Regions from separate parts of the Streptomyces sp. NBC_01717 genome, predicted to be linked through region 2. Evidence: riboswitches for the same ligand, from Rfam matches in the RefSeq annotation. Region 2 holds a riboswitch; each other region holds the start of a gene.
The links. Region 2 has a riboswitch for cyclic di-AMP ahead of OHB49_RS35275 (C40 family peptidase). Riboswitches for the same ligand answer to the same signal wherever they lie in the genome.
Positions count from the first base shown of each region.

Region 1: another riboswitch for cyclic di-AMP. It lies ahead of OHB49_RS22720 (M23 family metallopeptidase); the one in region 2 lies ahead of OHB49_RS35275 (C40 family peptidase).
Region 3: another riboswitch for cyclic di-AMP. It lies ahead of OHB49_RS17800 (C40 family peptidase); the one in region 2 lies ahead of OHB49_RS35275 (C40 family peptidase).
Region 4: another riboswitch for cyclic di-AMP. It lies ahead of OHB49_RS37510 (transglycosylase SLT domain-containing protein); the one in region 2 lies ahead of OHB49_RS35275 (C40 family peptidase).

Region 1 is NZ_CP109178.1:5,012,319-5,017,192, forward strand. Features, by position in the region: gene OHB49_RS22715 (PP2C family protein-serine/threonine phosphatase) at 1-948, shown strand, start outside; cyclic di-AMP (ydaO/yuaA leader) riboswitch at 1,197-1,349, shown strand; gene OHB49_RS22720 (M23 family metallopeptidase) at 1,361-2,479, shown strand; gene OHB49_RS22725 (aldo/keto reductase) at 2,666-3,610, shown strand; gene OHB49_RS22730 (PrsW family intramembrane metalloprotease) at 3,687-4,874, opposite strand, start outside.
Region 2 is NZ_CP109178.1:7,780,052-7,784,925, reverse strand. Features, by position in the region: gene OHB49_RS35285 (ATP-dependent Clp protease proteolytic subunit) at 1-607, shown strand, start outside; gene OHB49_RS35280 (hypothetical protein) at 615-923, shown strand; cyclic di-AMP (ydaO/yuaA leader) riboswitch at 1,251-1,423, shown strand; gene OHB49_RS35275 (C40 family peptidase) at 1,427-1,900, shown strand; gene OHB49_RS35270 (LysE family translocator) at 1,945-2,604, opposite strand; gene OHB49_RS35265 (LysR family transcriptional regulator) at 2,677-3,591, shown strand; gene OHB49_RS35260 (ATP-binding protein) at 3,696-4,127, opposite strand; gene OHB49_RS35255 (helix-turn-helix domain-containing protein) at 4,331-4,874, shown strand, end outside.
Region 3 is NZ_CP109178.1:3,969,091-3,973,964, reverse strand. Features, by position in the region: gene OHB49_RS17805 (hypothetical protein) at 1-172, shown strand, start outside; gene OHB49_RS17800 (C40 family peptidase) at 268-1,413, opposite strand; cyclic di-AMP (ydaO/yuaA leader) riboswitch at 1,421-1,587, opposite strand; gene pcrA (DNA helicase PcrA) at 1,846-4,299, shown strand; gene OHB49_RS17790 (M23 family metallopeptidase) at 4,412-4,874, opposite strand, start outside.
Region 4 is NZ_CP109178.1:8,285,006-8,289,879, forward strand. Features, by position in the region: gene OHB49_RS37485 (hypothetical protein) at 1-379, opposite strand, end outside; gene OHB49_RS37490 (hypothetical protein) at 376-576, opposite strand; gene OHB49_RS37500 (hypothetical protein) at 968-1,183, shown strand; gene OHB49_RS37505 (hypothetical protein) at 1,859-2,014, shown strand; cyclic di-AMP (ydaO/yuaA leader) riboswitch at 2,649-2,836, shown strand; gene OHB49_RS37510 (transglycosylase SLT domain-containing protein) at 2,839-3,606, shown strand; gene OHB49_RS37515 (GNAT family N-acetyltransferase) at 3,740-4,354, opposite strand; gene OHB49_RS37520 (DinB family protein) at 4,413-4,874, opposite strand, start outside.

The sequences.
Region 1 (4,874 bases), 2.8 Mb from region 2:
CTCGCGCTGAGGTTGTCCAGCGGCACTCTGCTGCACATCGTGCCGTCCATCGAGCTCTCCACCGTGATCACGGTCTCGGGCCTCGCCGTCGTCATCAACCAGGTCGTACGCCGCGGCAACGAGCAGCTGGCTTCGGCGCGGGTCATCGCGGAGACCGCCATGCGGGCCGTGCTGCCGACGCCGTCCGAGCGGATCGGGGGACTCCATGTCGCCGCGCGGTACGAGGCTGCCCAGGCGGACGAATTCGTCGGTGGTGACCTGTTCGCCGTGGCGGAGAGCTCGTACGGAGTACGGCTCGTGGTCGGGGACGTGCGGGGCAAGGGGCTCGAAGCGGTCGGGACGGTGGCGGTGGTCATCGGCGCGTTCCGGGAGGCCGCCGAGCAGGAGGATTCGCTGGAGGGCGTGGCGCGGAGGCTGGAGCGGGCGCTGGCGCGGGAGGGGGCGAGGCAGGGCGGGATCGATCCGGTCGAGGGGTTCGTCACCGCCGTGCTCGCCGAGATTCCGCCTGGTGCGGCCGAGGTGCGGATCGTCAACCGCGGCCACCCCGAGCCGCTGCTGCTCCACCCCGACGGTTCGCTGGAGGTGTTGTTCCCGACGGTGCCCGCGCTGCCGCTCGGCATGGACCTGGGGGTGTGGACGGACCGGGCCGACGTATGGGAGCTGGCCACCGGGATGACGCTGCTCGCGTACACGGACGGACTCTCCGAGGCGCGCGACGCCCAAGGGGTCTTCTACGATCCGGCGGCCCGGCTGCGCGGGCGGATCTTTCCCGGGCCCGAGGAGCTGCTGTCCGCGCTGGCCGACGACGTACGGCTGCACACCGGCGGCAGATCCACCGACGACATGGCGCTGCTCGCGGTCGCACGTCCCGCGCAGGGGCAGCCGAAGCGGCGCAGAACTGTGAAGATCGTGGGCCGGGATGCGAGTGAGGAAGGGCTGAGTCGGTGAAGGGGCTTCGCAGGGCGATGCCACCGTGCGTAATCGAAAGGCCTCGCTCCGCATAACATTTGACGCAACGTCAGAAACCGGGTAGTGGCTGAGTGGCGATCAACTCGCCCGTTTCCGCCCGATTGTGTCCCGTAAAGTCCAGGCCAAGGGCGTTAACGATCAGTGGGAACGGCTTGGAATCGGACCCGTCCGTCTATTAACGTTCGATAACGCAGCGCGGTTGTCCCAGCCGTCGTCAGTGGCGGCACCGTGCGCGAGCGCCGAATTCCGTAAGGGAACCGGGGAACCACCTACATGGGGTGAATCGGACACCTGTGTCTCGTGAGAGGCAGAGGGATCCGTAGGAGACCTTCCTGCTCCGAACCCGTCAGCTAACCCGGTAGGCGAGAAGGAAGGAAAGGAGTGCGCCCCCGTGGCGTCCAACAAGCCTGCCCCCGAAGCCCCCTCCCGGTTCGGCTCCGACTTCACGACCGAGTACGGAACCGAGCAGAGAACCGATTTCGGCGCCGAGTTCACCACTGAATTCGCGACCGACGGTTTCGGTGAGACCGACCGGGCGTGGGAGGAATGGAACCCCACCGAGGAGTCCGTCCGCCCCGTGCGCGGCAGGCACCGCGTCGTCAAGCAGCGCAACGGGCTCGCCCGCAGCTCCACGGTGCTCGGAGTCGGCGTCATCGCGGCCGTGGGCGCGGGTGGCATGGCCACCGCGCAGAGCAAGCCGCCGGTCTCCATCTCCCTTCCCGACTCTCTCGCGGACAACCTCCCCGACGCCAAGTCCCTTCCCGGCGTGGGCGCCCTGTTCTCCGACGAGTCCGCCACCGACCAGGCGAAGTCCGCGGCTGCCACCGCCCCGCTCACCAGTGCCGGCATCACCACCGCCGAGGCCGAGCAGGGCACCACCGACGCCGGTGAGGCGCTGCGAGCCCGCATCCTCCAGCAGGCCGAGCAGCAGCAGAACGCCGCCGAAGCGGAGATCAAGGCCGCCGAGGAGAAGGCCGCCGCGGAGAAGGCCGCCGCCGAGGCCAAGGCGAAGCAGGACGTCGCAGAGGCCAAGGCCGCCGCCGAGAAGAAGAAGGCGGAGGAAGCGGCGAAGGCGAAGGCCGAGGCCGCACGGCTTGCCAAGCTCGCCGCCTCCTACGCCATCCCCACCTCCTCGTACACGATCACCTCGACCTTCGGTGAAGCCGGTTCGATGTGGTCCTCCGGTTACCACACCGGCCTCGACTTCGCGGCGCCGACCGGCACCCCGATCAAGGCCGTCCACAGCGCCACCGTCAAGTCGGCGGGCTGGTCCGGTTCGTACGGCTACCGCACGGTCCTGGAGCTCGAGGACGGTACGGAGCTGTGGTTCTGCCACCAGTCGTCGATCGACGTCAGCGTCGGCCAGAAGGTCACCACGGGTGACACCATCGGCCGTGTCGGAGCCACCGGCAACGTGACCGGACCCCACCTCCACCTGGAGGTCCACACCCCGGACGGCACCGGCATCGACCCGATGACCTGGCTGCGCGACAAGGGCCTCACCGTCTGAGCCCGCGCCGGTTCTCCGGCCCCGCGAACCCGGCAGTCCTGACGCTCCCCCCCGACGTCAGGGCTGCCGGTCTGCTGTCCCCGGTCCTTGCGACGCCGGTGCCGACGCCCGTGCGGATGCCCGTGCGGATCCCCTTTCATCCCCCGGTACGGAATAGCGGCCGCGGCGGAGTCCGTTGATCCATTCATGACTTCTCTTCGTAAGCTCGGCTCTTCCGACCTCCAGGTCTTCCCGCTCGCGCTCGGTGGCAACGTCTTCGGCTGGACCGCCGACGAGGCGCAGTCGTTCGCCGTACTCGACGCGTACGTCGCGGCGGGTGGCAACTTCCTGGACACCGCCGACGCGTACTCCGCGTGGATCCCCGGCAACGAGGGCGGCGAGTCGGAGACGGTCATCGGCAAGTGGCTCGCCGCACGCTCCAACCGCTCCGACATCGTCGTCGCCACCAAGGTCGGCGCCCACCCCGCGTACAAGGGGCTCTCCGCCGCCACCATCAAGGCCGCGGCCGAGGAGTCGCTGCGCCGGCTGGGCACCGACCACATCGACCTCTACTACACGCACTTCGACGACGAGACCGTCCCGGTCGAGGAGATCATCACCGCCCTCGACCAGCTGGTGAAGGACGGCAAGGTGCGCGAGATCGCCGCCTCCAACATCAGCCCGGAGCGGCTCCAGGCGTCTCTGGACTTCTCCGAGCGCGAGGGGCTCGCACGTTACGTCGCCCTGCAGCCGCACTACAACCTCGTCTCCCGCGACACGTACGAGGGCGAGCTCCAGGAGACGGCCGCCCGCGCCGGGCTCGCCGCCGTCCCGTACTTCGCCCTGGCCTCGGGCTTCCTCACCGGCAAGTACCGTCCGGGTGCGTCGGTGGAGAGCGCGCGGGCCGAGAAGGCCGGCCAGTACCTGGCGTCGGAGCGCGGTCAGAAGGTCCTGGCCGCACTCGACAAGGTCGCCAAGGAGCGCGGCGCCGAGGTCGCGACCGTCGCCCTGTCCTGGCTCGCCGCCCGTCCGACCGTCGCCGCGCCGATCGCCTCGGCCCGTACGGTCGAGCAGGTGCCCGCACTGGTGGCCGTGGCCGACCTTCAGCTGACCGAACAGGAACTGGCGGAGCTCACCGAGGCGTCGGCCTGAGCCCTCACCGGGAGCGCGGGGGCGGGACGCTGCCGTACGGCGGCCGGGCATACGGCTGCTGGGCGTGGGGTGGCAGCTACGGGTTCGGGCGGTAGCCGCCGTACTGCGGGTACGGGGCCGGCCCCGTAGGTATGTACCGGGGGCGCAGGCGGCCAGTCGCCTGCGCCGCGTAGGTCAGCGCGGGTCCGGCCACCTCCCTGCGCTGCCAGAGATGGTGCAGCAGCTCCAGCTCGCGCGCCACGAAGTCCGGGTCCGCGGCCCCGCGGCGGGCCCGGTGGCGCAGGAACGCCAGCGACGTCGCGAACGACTCGTACTCGGCGACCGCGCGGGCGGCCGCTCTGCCCCGCGCCTTGGCCTGCGCCTTGGCATGACGACGGACCTGAGCCACGACCCGGCTGCCGCCGTACGCCGGCGAGTGGACCGGTGGCGGGCCGGGCGCGGGGTAGCCGTAGCCGGGGCTTGTGTACGGCACTGCGTACGAGGTGCTGTATGCAGTCGCACTTCCGTGGACACTCGCGCTTCCGTTCGCACGCGCGTGCTGGTGGCGTGCCATGTCCCGGGCCATGCCGCGGGCCCGCATCGAGGAGAGCGCGAGCGGCTCGGCCGGGGTGAGCCAGCCGGCTGCCGCATAGGCGGGCAGCTCGGTGGCCAGTGTCCGCAACTCCCGTTGGCGCGACCAGATCACCAGCCAGGTGACCAGCCCGAAGACCGGGACCATGAACACCCCGTACACGACATAGAAGCCGTACGGACCGAACGATCCCGAGCCGTTCCACAGGGCGTGCATGCCCATCGCGAGGATCAGCCCGAGCAGGGGCAGCAGGATCCGGCGGATGCGGTGGCGACGTGCGCAGAGCGCCGCGAATCCGAAACCCAGGCCGGTCAGCACAGTGAATAGCGGATGCGCGAACGGCGTCATCACGACGCGTACGAAGAACGTCGCGGCCGTCACCGACGCGAAGCCCGATGTACCGATCTGCTGGTCCTCGCCGAAGGCATTGCCCAGATAGAGGATGTTCTCGGTGAAGGCGAAGCCCGTCGCGGTGAAGCCCGCGATGACGACGCCGTCGAGGATGCCGCTGAAGTGGCGCCTTCGGAAGAGGAAGATCAGAAGGACGGCCGCGGCCTTCGCGCTCTCCTCGACCACCGGCGCTATCACCGTGGCGCCGAGGGTGTCCGCGCCCGCCGGGTCGGCGGTGGCCGTCGCGATCCAGCGGGTCGCGAACGAATTCGCGATGATCGCGACCAGAGCGGCGGCGCACGC
Region 2 (4,874 bases):
GCCCGAGTTCACCGAGCGCACGACCGACGGGACCCGCACCCTCGACCCGTACTCGAAGCTGCTCGCCGAACGGATCGTCTTCCTCGGCACCCCGGTCGACGACACCGCCGCCACCGACCTGATCGCGCAGTTCATGTACCTGGAACACGCGGCACCCGACCGCCCCATCTCCCTCTACATCAACTCCCCCGGCGGCTCGTTCGACGCCATGGCAGCGATCTACGACACGATGGAGTACCTCACCTGCGAGATGGAGACCTTCTGCCTCGGACAGGCCGGTTCCAGCGCGGCCCTGCTGCTCGCCGCGGGTGCCCCCGGCCGGCGGCACGCCCTCCCCGGGGCCAGGGTCGTCGTGCAGCAGCCCGCGCTTCCCGAGCCGCTGCAGGGCCAGCCGTCCGATCTCGAGATCGAGGCACGGGAACTGATCCGCGTCCGTGAGCAGCTCACCCTCCTGCTGGCCCGTCACACCGGCCGAGCTGCCGAGCGGATCGCCGCGGACATCGAGCGCGATCTCATCCTCGACGCCCCGGGCGCCAAGGCGTACGGCCTGGTGGACCACGTACTGGAGAACCGCAAGACCTCGCTCCCGCCGAACGGTGCGAGGTGAACACCCGATGCAGCCACCGGAGTTCCCGCCGTTGCCCGCACTGACGCGCGCCGAGGGCGAGTTCATCGACTGTTACCTGGAAGTGCTCGACCAGTTGGGGCGGATCAACCCCGCCCACGGCAGCGACACCTACGGCGCGCTGCGCGCGGCGCAGGCACTCGCCTCTCGGGCCGTCGGCCTGCGGAACGCACTCGCGTTGATGCACGAGCGCGGTGAAGGGCAGATCCACGCCGCCACCTTGGCGCGGGCGCTCCGCGTGTTGGACGGGGAGCGGCGGGCCCGGCGGGTCACCGTGCCCCCTGCCCAGACGAGTTGATCAACTCCCTTCCGCGACACGCCCGGCGGCCTGATCAAAATTCCTCGCTCGTTCGGCGTAGGAGATCCCCCGCGCGAGGGATTATTCAACTTGCGCCTCCGGCGTGACCGGTGAACGGACTCTGCTCTTCCGCCGCTGGTACGGGACCGGTCGGGGCGATCCGCCGGGTTCACAGAACTACCGTACCCACCCGTACGGATCAATCACGACTAATCTTCCATATCGCTACCAATCCTAGGAAATCCGGCACTCGGTGAGTCAAGATCCGTGGGACGACAAGCCCCCGCCACCGCGGCGGGGCGGTCCGGGTGGACGCCGAGTCCTGCCGCCGCCCGGATGCCTGGTCGACAGAAGTGGATCGGCAGGAGTGGAGGACCCGAGCACAACGGGTCGACCGGACATCCGGTCGACCCTCGGGGTGAAGCCGCCGAATGCGGCCGGGCAACTTCGCCAGCCCGAACCCGACAGGTCATCCTTCACAGGCGGCTGACGAAGGGTTGCGCATGAGTGCGCAGGTTCATGTCCCGTCTCTGCTCACCCGGGCCGGCACCGCCACGGTTCTGACGCTCGCCGCCGTCGGCGGCTCCGTGATCGCCCCCGGCAGTGTGGCCGAAGCCCAGGCCGTGGCTCGTTCGGCGAAGGCGCTCAACATCGCCGCGTCGAAGAAGGGATCGCCGTACCGGTACGGGGCCACGGGTCCCCACCGCTTCGACTGTTCGGGTCTGACGATGTACGCGTTCAAAAGGGTGGGCAAGAAGCTCCCCCGCACCGCCCAGCAGCAGTACAACAAGACCCGGCACATCTCGGCCTCACAGCGGCGCCGCGGCGATCTGGTCTTCTTCCACTGGGGGCCCAGCGTCTTCCACGTGGGGATCTACGCCGGTAGGGGCAGGATCTGGCACTCGCCGAAGACCGGCGCCGTGGTGCGGCTGGAGAAGATCTGGACGAGGAGTGTCTGGTACGGACGGGTCCGCTGACCTCCGCCTCTTCCGCCTTTTGGGCTGCCGGTCACCTCCGCCGGTCAGTGCAGCAGGGGCCCGGTGACCAACGCCAGCCCCAGCGCGGTGAGCGCCGCGCCGCTGCCGCCCTCGATGGCGCGGGCGGCACGCGGCCGGCGCAGCCACCGGCCCAGGCGGTCCACCAGGAGTGCCACGGCCGGGAACCAGATCAGCGCGAGCAGCACGACGACGGTGGCCAGCAGCAGGGTCCGGGGCACGGGCGGCTGCCCGTCCGGAACGAACTGCGGCAGCAGGCTGAGAAAGAGCACGGGCGCCTTCGGATTGAGGGCGTTGGTCAGAAAGCCCTGGCGCAGCGCGCGTCGGGCTCCGGTCACGGAAGGCCGACCGGCCCGCCCCGCGTCCGAGCCCGAGTCCGCGTCCGAGCCCCCGTCCGTGGTCCGGCGCCGTGCCGCGTGCAGGGCGCTGATCCCGAGATAGAGGACGTACGCCCCGCCGAGAATCTGCACGGTACGGAACAGCGCGGGCACGGTGACCAGAACCGCCGCGAGCCCGGCGACGGCCAGCGCGGTGTGGACGAGCAGTCCGCCGGCAACGCCGAGCGCCGTCGCCACCCCGGCCACGCGTGAGGCGAGAGCGTTCCGTACGACCACGGTGAAGTCGGCGCCCGGCAGTGCCACCATCCCGGCGGCGACCCCTATGAAGGCGATCAGTTGTGCATCCATGGGTCCACCATGGACCGCGGTAGCCTTCACCATGTACTTGCAATCTTCTGGGTGGGCCAAAAGGAACGCTTAATGTTCGACCCGACACGCCTTTCGGCACTGGTGGCGGTCGCCGAGGCCGGTTCGATCACGCGCGCCGCCGCCCGGCTCGGCTACACCGCTCCCGCGCTCTCCCAGCAGCTCGCCAAGCTGGAGCGGGAGGCGGGCGCCACGCTGCTGGTCCGCCACCACCGCGGCGCGCGTCTTACGGCCGCGGGCGAGCTGCTGGTCGTACGCGCCCGACGAGTCCTCGACGAGATGGACCAGGCCCGGCACGAACTGACCCGGCTCGCCGGGCTCTCCGGCGGACGCCTCCGGGTCGGCACGTTCACCACCGCGGGCGTCCATCTGCTGCCGCCCGTACTGAGCGCCTTCCGCCGCGCCCACCCCGACGTGGAACTGACCGTCGCGGACTACGAGCCACCTGACGGAATCGCGGCGGTGGCCGCGGGCGAGGTCGATCTCGCGCTGACCCACGCGTACGAGCCGGCGTCCGCGGTGCCGCTGCCGTCCGGCCTCTGCGTCGAACCGCTGCTGGTCGAGGAGCTGCTGCTGATCACGGCGGTCGGACAGATGCTGTCCGGGGGAACGGGGCGACTGCCGGTGACGGAACTGGCCGGCCGGCCGCTGATCAGCAGCGCTCCGGCCCATCCGCCCCGCCGGGGGGTGGAGAACGCCCTGGCCGAGGCGGGGGCGACACCTGCCGTGGTGTGCGAGTCACCGGGCTATGCGCTGGTGTGCGCCCTGGTCAGTGCGGGGATCGGGATGGCGGTGGTGCCTGAGATGGTCGCCGCCATGGCGCCGACGCCCCTGTCCGTGCGACGGCTGGAACCCGCGGCTTTCCGGCGGACCATCTCGGTGGTGCACCACGGCGACCGGGCGAGTGGGGCGGCCGCGACGCTCTGCGCACTGCTGCGCGGCGGCTTCGGCAGGGCTGCTGGGCAGTGACCGTGCGTCGCGACGACCGGCGACGCCACCGACTGCCGGCTGCCGGCTGCCGGCTGATGGAAACGTGACGGCCGGACCTGAGTCCGGGTCCGCGAGGACGGCGGTCAGGTCTGGACGGGGAGCGTCCAGGGGAGCTCGATCCAGACGGTCTTGCCTCCCTCGGCGGTCGGCGTGACCGTGAGGCGTCCGCCGCATTCCTTGGCCAGACAGCGAATGATCACCATGCCGCGCCCGTTGTCCTGCCGCACGGCGGCGGGCAGTCGCTGGGGCCAGCGGGGATGACTGTCCGTCACCCCGAGATGCAGTTGCTCCTCCCGCTCCAGCCGCAGGTCCACGGTGAAGGTGGGCGACTGACCGAAGGTGTGCTGGACGGCGTTGGTGGTGAGCTCGGAGACGATGAGCCGGATGGCGTCGGCAGTCTCCGTGTCATCGGGGAGACCCCAGTCGGCGAGCACTTCCGCCACGTACCTGCGGGCCGAGGAGACCGAGAGCGGCTCGCTCGGCAGAGTGACGCTTGCTTCTTGATGGTCTGCCATGGCGAGCCGTCCTTTTCCCGCCCGGACCGACTCGCGATCGACCCGGGATGCGCTTCGCGCCAGACTGCCACTGATGCGGCCCTCCATGACGGCGATCCACCAAGATATGCATATATCTGTCGCTCGAAGCGGTGAACTCGGGCCCCGAACACCGCACATGGGCGGCAAGATGGCCCCTCGGCACGAGAGGGAGGGAGGCCGGTATGCAGCACGGTCCCGCGGTGCGCCGCCGCAAGCTCGGGGAGGAGCTGCGGAGTCTGCGCCACACGTCCGGACTGACGAGTCGCGACGCGGCACAGCTGCTCGGTTGGCATCAGTCGAAGGTGAGTCGGATCGAGACCGGTACCAGCGGTGTGAGACCGGCCGATGTGAGTCGGCTGCTGGATGCCTACGGTCTGGACGACCCACAGTTACGGACGCTCCTTGAGACGCTCGCGGGCTCGGCGGGCGGTGGTGGAACCGGCTGGTGGCACGCCTACCGCGGTCTCATCCCACCCCAGTACCGGGACTTCATCAGTCTGGAGTCCCAGGCCCGAACCGCCCGCACGCTGGAGACCTCGGTGGTGCCGGGGCTCCTGCAGACCGCCGACTACGCGCGTGCGGTGACCCGTGCTTCGCTGGACGGACTGCCCGCCGGCCAGTTGGACTCGCTGGTGGAGGTGCGGCTCGCCCGGCAGGGGGTGCTCCGGACCGATCCGCCGCTACGGCTGACCGCGGTGCTCGACGAGGCGGTGCTGCGGCGGGAGG
Region 3 (4,874 bases), 3.8 Mb from region 2:
GGACGACCAGCCGGTCAACAACATCAAGATCGGTGTGAAGCTGGCGGTCCTGGTCGTGATCCTCGCGCTGGTGTACGTCAAGCGGGACGAGGAGAAGGTCGAGAAGGGCGTCTTCGCGGCGGTCGGCGGGCTGACGGTCGCCAACATCTTCATCGCGACGCTCTGGACCTGAGCCGGCCGCTGCCGCCCGGGTCGGTCCCTGTCCTTCATGGCGCGAGCCCCCGCCGGATCCTTCCGGCGGGGGCTCGTCGCTGTCCGGGGCCGCGACTACGCGGGCCGCACGCTGCCGTATATCGGCATGTAGTAGATCGACTCCTCGCGGACGTTCGCGCCCGGCTTCGGAGCGTGGATCATCATGCCGTCGCCCTTGTAGATGCCGACGTGGCTGATGTCGTCGTAGAAGAAGACGAGGTCGCCCGGCTGCAGATCCGCCGTCGCGATCCGCGTGCCGATCTTCACCTGGTCCCAGGTGGTGCGGGGTATGTCGACGCCCGCCGCCTTCCAGGCGGCCTGGGTCAGCCCCGAGCAGTCGTACGACGACGGGCCCGTCGCACCCCAGACGTACGGCTTGCCCAACTGGGCGCGGGCGAAGGCGAGGACCTTGTCGGCCTTCGTGGTGGCGCTGCTGTCCGATCCGGTCCCGGTCCCCGTGTCGCCGCCGGATCCGGCCTGGTTCGCGGCCTCCTCGGCCTTACGGTCCGCCTCGGCCTTGGCGGCCGCCTGCTGACGGGCCAGCTCCTCGGCCTTGCGCTTGGCCTCCGCCTCCTTCTTCCGCTCCAGCGCCGCGAGCCGCGCCTTCTCCTCGGCCGTCAGCTTCGACAGCATCGCGCGGGCCTCGCCCAGCTTCTTCTGGACGTTCTCCTTGCTGGTCCGCAGCGTGGCCTGCGACTCGGTGAGCGTCTCCAGACTCTTCGCCGCCTCGGCGCGCTTCTTCGACGCCGCGGCCTGCTGCGTACGGAAGTCCGTGACCGCCTTCTGCTGTCGGCCCGCCATCCGGGCCATCAGCTGGTTCTCGTCGAAGTACGACTGCGGGTCGTCGGCCAGGAAGAAGGTGGCGCTCGGCGCGATGGAGCCGGTGCGGTACTGAGCCGCCGCGTAGTTGCCGAGCGCCCTGCGCGCATCGTTCAGCTTGCCGGCACGCTTCGCGACGTCGTCCAGCAGCGCGTCGACCTTGCCCCGCTGCGCGGCGGAGGCCTCCTTCGCCTGGTTGTACTGCTGGGTCGCGGTGCCCGCCTGCCGGTAGAGGTCGTCGACCTTCTTCTGCACGTCCTCGATGCTGGGCTTCGGCGAGGCCGGGGCGGCCGTGGCGCTCTGTGTGGAGAGCAGGGTCACACCCGCCAGGGCGGCCGTCGTGAGCCCGACGGCGGGCGTGGTGGAGCGCACCCGGGTGCGCGGTTTGCGATGCGACGCCAAGGCCGGCATCTCCTTCCGTGGACCGCCTACCGGGTTAGCTGTCGGGTTCGGGCGGAACGGAAGGCTGCCCTACGGTCCGGATGTGGAGATATGGACCGATTCACCCCGGTGATGCATGTGGGTCCCCGGCTCCGAACTCCCGCGAGGGCAGCCCGGATTCGGCGTGGGGGCCCGCGCGGCGTGGTTCGCCTCAGGGGGTACGGGCCGCCCGACCGAGCACGCTAGCCAACCCGTGGTGCTGCTGTGAAGGTTGATGTTCGATATGCCCGATACATTTTCGTGACCTTGGCGACGGGGGCCGGGGTGCGGGCCGCGCGGCCCCCTCCTCCCTTACGCGGTGTGGGCGCGCGGTCTCCGTATGTGCCCGTGCGCCGGGTGCGGTTCGCCATGCGGCCGCACGGTGTCGGTGCGGCGGCCTAGACTCGTCAAGCGATGAGCAGCCTCTTTGACGACAGCTTCCTGGCCGGCCTCCAGCACTCGGAGGAAGAGCCCCCGCCGCCCCCCGAGGACTCCGCACCCGAAGCGGTGCCGGAGGACCTCTTCGCGGGCGTGTTCGACGCGCCCCCGCCGTCCAGGGACGCGTACTACCGGGACGGCGCCCACCGCCCCGTCATCGACGCCGCCGCCCTGCTCGACGGGTTGAACACCGAGCAGCGCGCCGCCGTCGTGCACGCAGGGTCGCCGCTGCTCATCGTGGCCGGAGCCGGCTCCGGCAAGACCCGGGTGCTCACCCACCGCATCGCCCATCTGCTGGCCGAGCGCGGGGTGCACCCCGGCCAGATCCTGGCGATCACCTTCACCAACAAGGCCGCGGGCGAGATGAAGGAGCGCGTCGAGCAGCTCGTCGGACCGCGCGCCAACGCCATGTGGGTCATGACGTTCCACAGTGCGTGCGTACGGATCCTGCGCCGTGAGTCGAAGAAGCTCGGCTTCACCTCGTCGTTCTCGATCTACGACGCCGCCGACTCCAAGCGGCTGATGGCCCTGGTCTGCCGCGATCTGGACCTCGATCCGAAGCGCTTCCCGCCGAAGTCGTTCACGGCGAAGGTCTCGAACCTGAAGAACGAGCTGATCGACGAGGAGACCTTCGCCGGGCAGGCCGCGGACGGATTCGAGAAGACGCTCGCCCAGGCCTACGCGATGTACCAGTCCCGGCTGCGCGAGGCCAACGCACTGGACTTCGACGACATCATCATGACGACGGTCCACCTGCTCCAGGCGTTCCCCGATGTCGCCGAGCACTACCGCCGCCGCTTCCGGCACGTCCTCGTCGACGAGTACCAGGACACCAACCACGCGCAGTACACGCTCGTACGCGAACTGGTGGGCCCCGCCGGACCGGCCGACGCCCCCGCCGAGCTGTGCGTCGTGGGTGACGCGGACCAGTCGATCTACGCCTTCCGCGGCGCGACCATCCGCAACATCCTCCAGTTCGAGGAGGACTACCCGAACGCGACGACGATCCTGCTGGAGCAGAACTACCGCTCCACGCAGACGATCCTCTCCGCGGCCAACGCGGTCATCGAACGCAACGAGAGCCGCCGCCCCAAGAACCTCTGGACGAACGCGGGCGAGGGCGCCCGGATCACCGGCTATGTCGCCGACACCGAGCACGACGAGGCGCAGTTCGTCGCCGACGAGATCGATCGGCTGACCGACGCGGGCGACGCCAAGGCGGGCGATGTCGCCATCTTCTACCGGACGAACGCGCAGTCCCGCGTCTTCGAAGAGATCTTCATCCGCGTCGGCCTGCCCTACAAGGTCGTCGGCGGCGTGCGCTTCTACGAGCGCAAGGAGGTCCGGGACATCCTGGCCTACCTCCGGGTCCTCGCCAACCCCGAGGACACCGTCCCGCTGCGCCGCATTCTGAACGTGCCGAAGCGCGGCATCGGCGACCGCGCCGAGGCGATGATCGACGCCCTGTCGCTGCGCGAGAAGATCACGTTCCCGCAGGCGCTGCGCCGCGTCGACGAGGCGTACGGGATGGCGGCCCGCTCCGCCAATGCCGTCAAGCGGTTCAACACGCTGATGGAGGAGCTGCGCACGATCGTCGAGTCGGGCGCGGGCCCCGCAGTGGTGCTGGAGGCGGTCCTGGAGCGGACCGGCTATCTCGCGGAACTCCAGGCGTCCACCGACCCGCAGGACGAGACCCGCATCGAGAACCTTCAGGAACTCGCGGCCGTCGCGCTCGAGTTCGAGCAGGAGCGAGGGGAGTCCGACGCAGGGGAAGGCGCGAGTGCGGGCACGCTCGCCGAATTCCTGGAGAAGGTCGCGCTCGTCGCCGACTCCGACCAGATCCCCGACGAGGACACGGACGGCTCCGGTGTCATCACGCTGATGACACTGCACACCGCGAAGGGCCTCGAATTCCCGGTGGTGTTCCTGACCGGCATGGAGGACGGCGTCTTCCCGCACATGCGCGCGCTGGGACAGGTCAAGGAGCTGGAGGAGGAGCGGCGCCTCGCCTATGTCGGGATCACCCGGGCCCGTGAGCGGCTCTATCTGACCCGGGCGGCGATGCGCAGTGCGTGGGGGCAGCCCTCGTACAACCCGCCGTCGCGGTTCCTCGAGGAGATTCCGGACCAGCATCTGCAGTGGAAGCGGACCGGGCCGATGGCGGCCCCGGCCGGACCGACGTCGGGGATCACGTCGTCGCTGTCCTCGTCGCGCTCGCGCTCGGGCCCCTCGGGTTTCGCGACCCGGCGCACCTCGGACAAGCCGACGATCACGCTGGTGGTCGGGGACCGGGTCACGCACGACCAGTTCGGGCTCGGCACGGTGACGGCGGTCGAGGGGATCGGCGACCAGGCGAAGGCGACGGTCGACTTCGGGGACGAACGGCCGAAGAAGCTGCTGCTGCGGTACGCGCCGGTGGAGAAGCTCTAGGAACACCCCGGGGGCACTGACGGCGGTGGTGGCGGGCGCGGGGTGCCTGCCACCAGGGTGCCTGTCACCGGGCGGGCGCCTGCCACCTCTGGCCGTGGATCGTTGCGGCTGCTCAGGTCGGGTCGAGGCCGTGGCTGCGGAGCCAGGGCAGCGGGTCTATGGCCGCGCCGCCACCGGGCCGGACCTCGAAGTGCAGGTGCGGGCCCGTGGAGTTCCCGGAGTTCCCGGAGTACGCGATGACGTCACCGGCCTTGACCGGGCCCGAGCGGATCTTGGTGCTGCTGAGGTGGCAGTACCAGGTCTCGGTGCCGTCGGCCGTGGTGACGATGGCCATGTTCCCGTAGGCGCTGTTCCACTGGGTGCGTACGGTGCCGTCCGTCGCGGCCATCACCGGAGTGCCGTAGGAGACGGGGAAGTCGATGCCCGTGTGCACGGACATCCAGTTGACGCCTGCCTGGCCGAAGTAGGCGCTGAGGCCGTGCTGCGCGACCGGCAGGAGGAACTTGGGCCGCAGAGCCTCCTTGCGCGCGGCCTCTTCCTCGCGCTTCTTCTTCTCGGCCGCCTGCCGCTCCTTC
Region 4 (4,874 bases), 500 kb from region 2:
ACGCCCCGGTCAGGGCTTGGTCGCAGCCGTCTTCGGCCTGTTTCAGAGTGATTGTGTGTGAGGCGTTCAGGATTGGCGTGCCCGAATCGTCCGACAGCCGAAGTGTCACACGTGGTGTCCGGTCGTTGAAGCTCTTCGGGAGATCCACCGAGACGTGCACCTGGTCGCCGTACACCCGCAGTGCACCCGTCGTGCAGTGTTTTGCGGCGCACAACCGGTACGTGGTGGCCGTGTCGTAGGGCAGGGATTCGGCCCGCCAGGACACGCCAACCGTCGGGATGAGGTCGAGCGCTGGGCACGGTTCCGGACGCCCACCGCAAGCAGTGAGCGTGGCCAGGGCTGCGAGTGTGACCCCGGCGCAGCGCAGTGCGCGGGTCAATACTTCTTCACCAGGCCGGGCAGTGCGTCCTCGGCCAGCTTGATGTCGGTAAACAGAATCCGGGCCTCGGACTCATTGGCGGCCTCGGCCGGCCCGAGGTCGGGCGCCGGCGGCACGGCCGACGCTGACACTGGCTCGGTGTCCGCCTGTGCTTCGTAGTTGGCCGCTGCTGCGAAGCCACCGGTGAGGGTCAGCACCAACATGGCGGCGGCGGCCCGTTGCCCACTTCGCCATCGGGGTCTTCGCCTGTTGTGTACGTTCGTCGGCGGCATTGTGCCCCTCCCCAATTTGTCCCGAGCAAGATCGCTGGGAGCATGAGTATGCAGGAGTCCCCAGCGTTCATGGACAGGTCAACTGAAGAAGCGACACCGACCTGAGAGGGCGTTTGCGCAGGTAAGTTCCAGAAGGCGGCTTTGCTCATTGTCCTTCTTGCTCAGGTTCGGGGAGTACGCGAACTTCGTCGCCTCCTGCCGTGCAGGCCCTGCAGTCCGTTTCGCTCGCTTCTGTCCGACGCCCGATGGACCCTGATCGAGCCGCCCCTGACGGCGTGGCGGAAAGCCCGGCTCCAGGGCCTCGGCGTGAAAGCGAATGAGTGGGTTCACGGCACTGCACCACGTCAGAGACACCACCTTCGCCGAGGACGCCTCACAGCTCCGGACGGGCAACGGGCCCCGCGCCATGGCTACCTGGCGCAACCTCGTCATCGGAGCCCTTCTCCTTACCGGCCGCCACGGCATCGCCGCCGCCCTCAGAAGGAACACCCGCGACGCCACCCGGCCGCTGCACATCCTGGACATTCCATGATCAGAAAGCGGTCGAACCGGCTTCACGCCGAGGCCCTGTGTCCGCAACCGGTACAACTTCCCGTTCATGTGGTGAACATGGTGGATCTGGAGGGCAGCTGATCGGGATTCAGGTGACATCGGCTGATTCAATCGGTTCGGAATAGACCTTGCCCCGACTCCGTCACGACGCACCTGATACGCGACGTAATTCTTGCCGGATCGAATCGATTACGAGGGCCGCGCAACGTGGGAACACACCAGGCGCCAAGGGGTGCACGCGAGCGCATGCCGACTTGCAGGGTTTGCTTCAACACGGCGTCTCCTCTGATGAATGGATGGAGTTGGACAGGGTTGTGGTGGAAGGAATCGAAGGGTGGAATGCTTGCCTCTCGACTCCGTGGCACTTCCCCTTCTTCCAGCGGTCGCTGGATCAACGCCAACGCAAGGCGGAAAGTGGGGCGTTACCGTATTGCATCCGGAGCAGGCGTGCGCACTGCCGGTTTCGACGCGCAGGATGAGGACGGATTCGCATGATCAGCCGAGGCACTGACTGCCGTCGAAGGCTGTCCCGCATCGCCGAGCAGAGGCCTCGCTGCATTGCTCCGGCCTGTCGTGCGACCGATTCCGAATTCCTCCGCGAACCGGGCGGGCCCGAGGAGTACTCGTCCGAAGGGGCGAAGAGAAGGATCTTGCGGTGTGCTCCCGCATTGCCGAGAAGCTGAAGAAGGTCGATCCGGCAGCCTTCGAAGGCCGCGTCGGGTTCATCCGGCCGGAGCTCCTCGACCGCCGGCTCAGCGATGGTGATCACGATGCGCCTCGTCCGGACGGCTGGTGTGCGGCAAGCCGGTGACCGGGCGATGGTCGCGCGGCGAGAGCGACGCAGCGACACGATGATCAGCACCCCGGGCTCCCCATGGCCATCACTTCTCTCGTGCTGCCGGACGGCCCCGGCGGGCGGGTAGGGCGTTTGCGCACCGTGACAGCCATGCCGATGGGGCGTACGGCACCTCCTGCGCCCATCGGGACCGTCGTTCGCGTGAGCCTGCGCGCCCCGGCCGGTGCGCGGCCGCTCGTGTGCCGCAGCCGGTGGAGCGCGTGACGCGCTGCCGCATCAGCTGTCGCCTCCCGCGGGGGGACGCCCGTCCCGACGAGTCGATGGACGGTCGCCCGCCCATAGATGTCTTAAATGTCGGAATTCTGGCAATGAATAGGAATTGCTCGCTTTGCCAGTGAATGCATGATCCGCACAGGTCGAGGTCCTGCCTGCCGGGCAAATCGCCCATTTCGGGCCGAGTGGTGAGAGTCACTTTCCCGGCCCGCGGACGCAACGGCGTACCGCTCGGTTCCCTTCCCCGCAAAGAAAGTTGGCTTCGCGGGCGGGTGTGGATTGCGGATAATTCCCCGACTCGATCTTGTAAATGAATTGTGATCGAAAAGTGGGGGCTTGTTCAGGTCGGAGTTTCTCGCTTACGGTCACCGTCAATCCGGATGGAACGCCGAATCCTGCCGCCGTCCGGGAATCCGACCACCCACGTACGGCAGGAGCGGGGGACCCAGGTAAGCAGCCGATCCGGTATCCGGAACGGCTAGGGGTGAAGCCGTATTCCCATACGGCCAGGCAACTCCAGCCTGAACCCGACAGCTCACCTCGTAGGCGACGGAGAGGAATGCATCATGCCCGCAACGGGTAACCACCGTCGTCGTAAGTCCAGTTCGCTGAGTCGCGGTTTCATCGCCGTGACCGCGGGCGGAGCCGCTCTCGCACTTCCTGTGATCGGTGCGACCACTGCTTCGGCAGCGCCGGCACAGTCCGTCGCCACCGTCACAAAGACTGTGGCGCCCGCTGTGGCCCCGGCCAAGGGAATTTCCGCTGTGAAGGCCACGCCCTCCGTCTATTCCGTGATAGCCGGTGACACTCTTTACAAGATCGCCACTGGACATTCCGTGAGTGGTGGCTGGCAGCAGCTGTACCAGGACAATCGCGAGGTCATCGGAGCCAACCCCGCCCTGATCAGCCCGGGCATGAAGCTGACCCTCGGTGCCAAGGCTGAGACCCCGGCTGTCGAGTCCAAGCCCGCCGCGAGCAGTGCCACTCCCGCCGCCGCGAAGCCCACGACGTACACGAACGACCTCGACGGCTGGATCAAGGAGTCGCTGGCTGTCATGGCGCAGCACGGCATCCCCGGCAGCTACGACGGCATCCACCGCAACATCATGCGCGAGTCCTCGGGCAACCCCAAGGCCATCAACAACTGGGACTCGAACGCCGCCAAGGGCACGCCGTCCAAGGGGCTCCTGCAGGTCATCGACCCCACGTTCAAGGCCTACCACGTGTCCGGCACGTCGATGGACCCCTACGACCCGGTCGCCAACATCACGGCTGCGTGCAACTACGCCGCCGCCAAGTACGGTTCGATCGACAACGTGTTCGGGGCGTACTGACGCCCGGTTGCGTTGATACCGGTTCAGGAGTGACGGGTGGCGAGGGTCCGAGGGGGCCTCGCCACCCGTTCCTGTCTCTGCTCGATGGATTCACATGTCGACCGCCGCGATCAGCAGGGGCGCGGGGCGACGATCAGAAGTCGATCCGCATGACGGCCCGCCTGGGTGTGGGCCTGCTCACCTCGACGAACCCTGCGTCGGCGAAGACGTCACGGCTGCCGACGTGGAGTTCGCCCCAGGTGATTTCCACCCCTGGCCGCGTGATCATCGGGTAGCCCTCGACCGCGCGGGCCCCGCGGTCGCGCGCGAAGCCGATCGTGGCGCGCGCGAGTGCGTACGTGATGCCGCGCAGACGGAAGCCCTTGCGGGTGACGAAACAGGTCACGGCCCAGACGCTGTCGTCGGTCCTGTCCTCCTGCCGTCCGGTCCAGGGGACGCGGGCGCGGAGCAGGCGGGGGTAGGACGTCCGGGGCTCGATCGCGCACCATCCGACCGGCTCGTCGTCCAGATAGGCGACGAGACCGCTTGTCGAAGGCGCACCGGCATTTCCGCAACCGGTCTGCTCACGCAGGCGCTCGGCCCGTTCGGCCAGGGGGACCGAACCCCACTGGGAGCCCGTGATCTTGAAGCGCTGGCACTGGCACATGGACGGATAGTCCGTGGTGCCGAAGATCGTCTGCAGGTCGTCCCACGATGCTTCTTCGGCGGGGACGATCGCGAGCTGATCATCCGGGATCGGCTGGGCCATGCCTGGCATCATCACCGCCCCGCCGCTACCGGAACCGGCCTGTCCGAGAGTGTCGGTCTCATCGTGGCGGGTCCTCCCCGACGAGCCCGTCGATGGATTCGCGGATGAGGTCGGCGTGTCCGACATGGCGTGCGTACTCCTCGATGAGGTCGATCAGCAGACGCCGGAGACTGGGTGACTGCCCGCGGGAGTTGGTGAACGCCGCGAGGTGTCCGACGCCACCCTCGGCCAGCGCCTGCCGGACGTTGGCGCGGGAGCGGGCCGCAGTGTCCTGCCAGAGCGCCATGAGTTGCTCGGGGGTGTCCCCGGCGGCCGAGGACCACTCCCAGTCGGGATCGGCGTCCCAGTCCACCGTGTCCCACGGGGGAGCCGGCTCCCGCCCGAGCAGCTTCTGGGACAAGACGTCGTCCTCCACGAGGGCCAGGTGCTTGAGCAGCCCGCCCAGGCTGATCTTCGAGGCGGCGGCCGTCGTCCGCAGGCCGGCCGCGTCCAGACCCGCGCACTTCCACGCCAGCGTCCT